3 regions of the Kitasatospora sp. NPDC048239 genome follow, and region 2 is predicted to be linked to each of the others. Evidence: riboswitches for the same ligand, from Rfam matches in the RefSeq annotation. Region 2 holds a riboswitch; each other region holds the start of a gene.
What was found. A riboswitch is a leader RNA that binds a small molecule or an ion and turns the genes downstream of it on or off. The one in region 2 is predicted to bind cobalamin.
Positions count from the first base shown of each region.

Region 1 (2,253 bases), 180 kb from region 2:
CGTAGCCGACGTTGTCCAGCGACAGCTCCGCGATCCACCCGCTGACCGGGTCGGTCAGATCCAGCTTCTCGTGCAGCACCCCGACCAGTTCGATGGTGCCGATGACGAAGGCCACCGCGATCGACAGCCCGGTGATGGTCAGGTTGTAGAACACCTTGCGCACCGGGTTGGAGAACGCCCACTGGTAGGCGAAGTTCATGAACGTCCCGTCCAGCGTGTCGAACAGGCTCATCCCCGCCGCGAACAGCAGCGGCAGGCAGACGATCGCGTACCAGGGCAGGCCCGCCGCCGCGCCGGAGCCGGCCATCACCATCAGCGTCACCTCGGTCGCGGTGTCGAAGCCGAGGCCGAGCACCATGCCCACCGGGAACATCTGGCCGGGCCGGGTGATCGAGCGGGTGGCCCGGTTCAGCACCCGGGCCAGGAAGCCGCGCGCGTTGAGGTGCTCCTCCAGCTCCGCCTCGTCGAACCGCCCGGCCCGCATCGACCGGAACACCTTCAGGATGCCCAGCAGGGCAACCAGGTTGAGCGCGCCGATCAGGTAGAGGAAGGCCCCGGAGGCGGTGGTGCCGACCACGCCGAGCCACTTGTGGGTGGCGGACTCGTCGTCCATCAGCGTGTTGGCCAGCTGGGCGCCGCCCGCCACCAGGGCGGCCATCAGGACCACCATCGAGGAGTGCCCGAGGGCGAACCAGAAGCCCACCGAGACGGGCCGCTTGCCGTCCGCCATCAGCTTGCGGGTGGTGTTGTCGATCACCGCGATGTGGTCGGCGTCGAAGGCGTGCCGCATGCCGAGCGTGTACGCGGTGACACCCAGGCCCACCCCGAAGACCTGGGTGCCGACCGCGTACTCCTGGGGGGCGACCAGGAAGACGAGCGTTCCGAAGGCCACCACGTGCATGGCCAGGATCACCCCCATGAGCCCTGCCGTGCGGATCGTGTCCTCCCGCCGCCAGCGGAAGGACGGCAGCACGGCGGACGGCGCCGGCACAGCGGCGGTTTCGGGCAGGGTCATCGTGGGATCACGCTCCAGCACCTCGTGGAATGACGTTCGTGAGATGCCGTGGCCGGTCTCCTGGCTTACGGGGCGTCCTTATCCGCCTTCCCAGGTGCGCGAGGCACCCAGTGGCGTCGTGGATACGGACGACTCCCCCCGATCACAGTGGCGAGGGCCGCTCCGGACTGGGGACCTCTGAAGGTCCGTCACCGGTCTTCCCGAGCACCACGGCGGGCAACACCGTAGGGCCCCCGCAAGCACCCTTGCAAGGCTGCGCACCTGCGCAGGTGTCCAGGATCACAGCCCGGCGGCCATCGGGGGCGGCTGCAAGAATGGGCCCATGCATCTCGTACCGGCCGACCGCGCGGGCCAGCGCACCATCGACGGGCACCGGGTCTGCGAGGCCATCGCCGCGATCGGCGACACCGCGCACGTCCGCTCCTGGGCCGAGCGGTTCTCCCTGCTCGCCGATCCCGGCCGGCTCGCCCTGCTGCTCGCCCTGCACCGGGCCGGCCCGCTCGCCGTCAGCGATCTGGCCGTGGCCACCGGGATGCGCGATCCGGCCGTCTCCCAGGCGCTGCGGCTGCTCCGCACGGCCGGCGCCGTCACCGGCGACAAGGACGGACGCGTGGTGCGCTACCGGCTCGTGGACGACACCATGCGCCCCCTGCTCGACGAGTGCGCCGCCGCCGAACACCACGAGCCCGTCATCGAGCAGCCCGGGCCGGCCGCCACGGGGTGACCCGTCCTCCGCCGCGCTCCCCGGGCGCCGTCCCTCCCGGGTGTGGACCAGGCCACTGAGCCGAACCGCCCTCAGCCCTCCCGGACCAGGCGTTCGAAGCGGCGCAGCGAACGGCCTGCCAGCGGCTCGGTGACGGGGTGGAGCGCGCGGCCGAGCAGGGCCGCGCCGGGCAGCCGGAACGCCCCGAGGAAGGCGAAGCGGGTGCCGTCCGGCTCGGGCCTCGCGGCCAGACCCCCGAGCAGGAAGCGGCTGCGCATCAGGCACCAGCCCGGCGCCTGCTCGACGTCGAAGCGGGCGCGCAGACGGGAGTGGCCGACCACCAGGGCCTGCCGGCGGCCCTGCGCCGGGCCCTCGCCGAGGCGGACCGACCGGATGTCGGGCAGCCAGCGCGGCAGTCGGCCCTCCAGGTCCGCGGCCACCGCCCAGACCTGGTCGAACGGGACGTCGATCACCGTCTCGTGGACGGCGCCGCCCGGGGTGGCGGCGGCGATGACGTGCAGACGGCGGACCGGGT
Region 1 is NZ_JBICZP010000006.1:224,961-227,213, reverse strand. Features, by position in the region: gene ACGFZP_RS18640 (HoxN/HupN/NixA family nickel/cobalt transporter) at 1-1,015, opposite strand, end outside; cobalamin riboswitch at 1,048-1,242, opposite strand; gene ACGFZP_RS18635 (ArsR/SmtB family transcription factor) at 1,338-1,739, shown strand; gene ACGFZP_RS18630 (SRPBCC family protein) at 1,811-2,253, opposite strand, start outside.
Region 1: another riboswitch for cobalamin. It lies ahead of ACGFZP_RS18640 (HoxN/HupN/NixA family nickel/cobalt transporter); the one in region 2 lies ahead of metE (5-methyltetrahydropteroyltriglutamate--homocysteine S-methyltransferase).

Region 2 (2,253 bases):
GCCAGGGTGGTGATCTCGGCGGTCTTCTGGCGGGCGAATGCCAGCCAGCGGGCGACCTGCGGGTCGAGGTCGCGCTCGGCCTCGGCGTCCAGCGGGACGTGCAGCAGGGAGCAGGACGGGGCGACGTCGACCCGGTCGGCGAGCCCGAGCAGGGTGCCGAGGGTGGCGAGGGACTTCTCCAGGTCGTTGAGCCAGATGTTGCGGCCGTCGACCACACCGGCGATCAGGCGCTTGCCGGGCAGGCCGCCGACCGCGGCGAGGTCGTCGAGGTTGGCGGCGGCGGGGCCGGTGAAGTCCAGCGCGAGGCCCTCGATCGGGGCCTTGGCCAGCACCGGGAGGGCCTCGCCGAGGCGGTCGAAGTAGCCGGCGACCAGCAGCTTCGGCCGACTGGTCAGGGCCCCGAGCTCGCGGTAGGCGCGGGCGGCGGCGTTGAGTTCGGCCGGGGTGCGGTCCTGGGCCAGGGCGGGCTCGTCCAGCTGCACCCATTCGGCTCCGGCGGCGTGCAGTTCGCCGAGGAGCTCGGCGTAGACGGGCAGCAGCCGGTCCAGCAGGGTGACCGGCTGGAAGTCGGCCGCGACGCCGGGGGCGGGCTTGGCCAGCAGCAGGTAGGTCAGCGGGCCGACCAGGACTGGGCGGGCGGTGTGGCCGAGGCCGAGGGCCTCGCGCAGTTCGCCGACCGGCTTGGCCGGGTTGGCGGCGAAGACCGTGTCCGGTCCCAACTCGGGCACCAGGTAGTGGTAGTTGGTGTCGAACCACTTGGTCATCTCCAGCGGCGCCACCTCCTGGGTGCCGCGCGCCATGGCGAAGTAGCCGTCCAGCGGGTCGGCGTCGACGGCCGCGCGGTGCCGGGCCGGGATCGCACCGACGGCGACGGTGGTGTCCAGCACGTGGTCGTAGAGCGAGAAGTCCCCGGTGGGGACCTCGGAGACGCCGGAATCGGCGAGCCGCCGCCAGGTTTCGCGGCGCAGCCGTGCCGCGGTGGTCTGCAGGGCCTCGGCGCCGACCCGGCCGGCCCAGTACCCCTCGATCGCCTTCTTCAGCTCCCGGTTGGGGCCCTGCCGCGGATAGCCGTGGACGGTGGCCTGCGGGGTGCTGGAGGGGGTGGCGGCAGCGGTGGTGGAACTCGATGACACGGAACTCTCCTTCGCGAGTCGCGCTGCGATCCCGGGAGAGCACGAGGACGTGAAGGTACGACAGTGGGTGCGCGACACCAGGATGTGCCCGCCCGCTCCGCCGACCCGCCCACGAGGTCACCGAGATCTCCGCGTGCGGGGTGCACACGGGCAGTGGCAGGTCTTCGGACTCGTCGGCACGTCCGCCTGAGTCAGGCGGACACCTACTGGCCGTCGCTTCCCAGGCCCTCGGGGCCCAGTGCATGTGACGGCGGTCGTTCCCACTCACCGCTGCGGGGCAGTCCCGGATTCCCACCGGGTTCCCTCTTACGACGCCGTGGCTGGAGGACACGGCGAACCGACTGCACCTCCCACCCTAGGGCCCGCGGGCCCCGCCCGTCACGACCGGGTCCGGATTCCGGACGGCCGCGCGGTCCGGGGCGTCGGGCACGACGACGGCCGCGCGGGTGCGTCCCGGGCGGCGCTGGAGCCCCTCGATGCGGTTAGGCTAACCTTACCTCGTTGTCTCGCAAGCCTGTCCGACAGCCGCCGCGCTCCGACCCCAGGGAGAACGTCCATGCCACCCGCCTTCAGCCGCGTCCCCAGACCGCGTCGCACCGGCCGGGACGCCGCCAAGTCGGCCGCCACGAAGGCGCGGTGACCCGTGGCATCGATATCGACCGACGAGTTCAAGGGCCGGACCGCCCTGGTCACCGGCGCCGCCCAGGGCATCGGGGCCGCCGTCGCCGGGCTGCTGACCGACCGCGGGGCCCGCGTCGTGGCCTGCGACCTGTCCCCCTCCGGGCCCTCGGTCCACCGCCTCGACGTCACGGACGCCGAAGCCGTCGAGCGGCTGGTGGACCAGGCCGAGCGTGAGCACGGACCGCTCGACATCCTGGTCAACGTCGCGGGCGTGCTGCACGCCGGACCGGCCCTGGACACCAGCGACGAGGACTGGCAGCGCACCTTCGCCGTCAACACCACCGGGGTCTTCCACACCTGCCGCTCCGTCGGGCGCCGGATGGCCGGGCGCGGCCGGGGCAGCATCGTCACCGTCGGCTCCAACGCCGCCGGCGTCCCCCGGATGAACATGGCCGCCTACGCGGCCTCCAAGGCCGCCACCACGATGTTCATGCGCTGC
Region 2 is NZ_JBICZP010000006.1:403,995-406,247, reverse strand. Features, by position in the region: gene metE (5-methyltetrahydropteroyltriglutamate--homocysteine S-methyltransferase) at 1-1,133, opposite strand, end outside; cobalamin riboswitch at 1,271-1,490, opposite strand; gene dhbA (2,3-dihydro-2,3-dihydroxybenzoate dehydrogenase) at 1,786-2,253, shown strand, end outside.

Region 3 (2,253 bases), on a different contig from region 2:
GACGACCTTCCGGGCGGCGTCGCGGACGGCGTACCCGGTCTCCTGGGCATCGATGATCCGCTGGACCTCCGCGCGGTCGTCGTCCTCGGCGCGGGCCCTGGACCGGCCCGTCCTCAGGAACTCGACGACGTCCTGGTACGTGCCGTCGAGTGCGGCCTGCGCGGCCTTCCGGACGGCGGGACCGCCGGAGGCGAGCAGCCTGGAGACCTCGACCCGGTCGTCGTCCTGGCGCTGCCGGTCGAGTTCGGCCTCCAGGAAGTGCCGCAGCTCGGCGGCGGTGCCGTTGACCACCTTCTCGGCGGCGGCCCGAACGCCGGGCCCGGTCGCCGCGTCGGCCAGGATCCGCCGGATCTCGGCGCGGTCCCGCTCCTCCTGGGTCGCGTCGTGGTCCGTCGCGGTGCCGGTGGTCGTGTCCGGACCGGACACCCCGGCGGGCTTCGGCTGCTCGGAGGCCGAGGCGATCGTCGGGAACAGTACGGCGGGGGCGAGTGCAGCGGCGGCCAGGACGGCGGACACCTTGGGCAACTTCATCGAGCAAGACCTGCTTCTTGAGCGGTGGTCACGGGGAGAGTCCGTGCAACCCGTCAGCATAGATCTTTTCGTATGATCGTGATATCGACATTCTTTTGAGCCGCTGCGTCAACCTGGGCCTGTTTCGGGCGATTTGACCGGAAAAGTCCGACCCGGCCGAGGATGGCGGGCGTGCGCGGGCGCACGCCAGTGACCGCCCGTCGCACCGGGGAGGGACCACCGGGCGAAACGTTGACCGGCGATTGTGCGCCGTGGTCTGATGAAGCGTTTTTCCTCCTCGGCAGCAGGGGAAGCCGGTCCGAATCCGGCGCTGACCCGCAACCGTAGGCCTGGCCCCCGAGAGGGGCGCGGGCGAGCCGGAATGCCTGCGCCGAGGGTTGTCCAGCAACACGAGCGCCGTCGCGGACTGCGGTGCGACGGTGACGGCTGCCCCGGTACGGGCACGCCGTTCGCTGCGCACGGCCCCGCGTCGACCGACTGGGGAGTGTCCGGTGAAGGTCCGCAGCACCCGTACGAGCGGCAGAGACCGCCGCACCCTGTCCCTCGCAGCGGCCACCGCGTTCGCCGTGGCGGCGGGCAGCGCCGTCCTGCTCGGCCACCCCGGCTCCGCCGCCGCGCTCCCCTCGCCCCCGCCCCCGCCCTCGGCGGCCGGCACCCGGGCGCCGCACGCCGGCGCGCTCGTCCACTCCGCGCAGGCGGACGGCCGGACACCCGACCTCGCCAAGGGCTCCGGCTACCTCACCGACCCGGCCCGGCTGCTCGGCGGCCACTACTACGAGGCCTTCCCCGACTCCGGGTTCGCCGACTTCGGCCTCACCGTCGACGCGGCCTTCGCCCTCGCCGCCACCGGCACCGACGACCCGGCGCTGCGCCGGATCGCCGACTTCCTCGACGGGCGCGGCACGGACGGCAGCGGCCGCACCGCGGACGACTGGACGGGGATCGGCACCGAGTACGCGGGCGGCGGCTCGATCGGCAAGGAGGCGCTGCTGGCCGAGGTGGTCGGCCGGGACCCGCACCACTTCGGCGGACAGGACCTGATCGCCGCACTGGCGGGGACGGTCTGCGCCGCGCCCAGCACCGCACCCGACACCGCCTGCGCGGCGGCCGGCAACTACACCTACGCCACCTCGGTGTTCTCCCAGGCGCTCGGCGTCATGGCGCAGCTGCGGGCGGGGGAAACCGCGGCCGCCGCCGGCCCGGCCGGCTACCTGAAGAGCCTTCAGCACGCCGACGGTTCGTGGCCCAGCCTGATCCCCGCCACCGGGGACTCGGACGTGGACAGCACCGCGATGGCCGCGATGGCCCTCGCCCTGCTCGCCGACGACCCCGCGGCGCGGCAGGCGGTGGACCGGGCGGCGGCGTGGATCGCCGGCCGGCAGCTGGCCGACGGCGGCTTCCCCGGAGCGGCCGGGGACTCCACCAACTCCGCGGCCCTCGCCGTCCAGGGCCTGGGCCTGCGGGCCGCCTCGTACAGTGCGGAGATCGCCCGGGCCCGGGACTTCCTGACCGGGCAGCAGAACCCGGACGGCGGCTTCAACGTCGCGGCCGGGGGCCAGCAGGGCTCGGACGTCCGGGCCTCCACCCAGGCGCTGGGCGGTGCGGTCGGGACCTCCTTCGGGGCGCTGAGCCGCCCACTCGACGGGACCCAGCCGACCGGTTCGCCCTCGCCGACGGCCACGGGCTCTCCGACGGCCACGGGCTCGCCGACGGCCACGGGCT
Region 3 is NZ_JBICZP010000005.1:625,241-627,493, forward strand. Features, by position in the region: gene ACGFZP_RS17230 (ALF repeat-containing protein) at 1-531, opposite strand, end outside; cobalamin riboswitch at 759-919, shown strand; gene ACGFZP_RS17235 (prenyltransferase/squalene oxidase repeat-containing protein) at 1,023-2,253, shown strand, end outside.
Region 3: another riboswitch for cobalamin. It lies ahead of ACGFZP_RS17235 (prenyltransferase/squalene oxidase repeat-containing protein); the one in region 2 lies ahead of metE (5-methyltetrahydropteroyltriglutamate--homocysteine S-methyltransferase).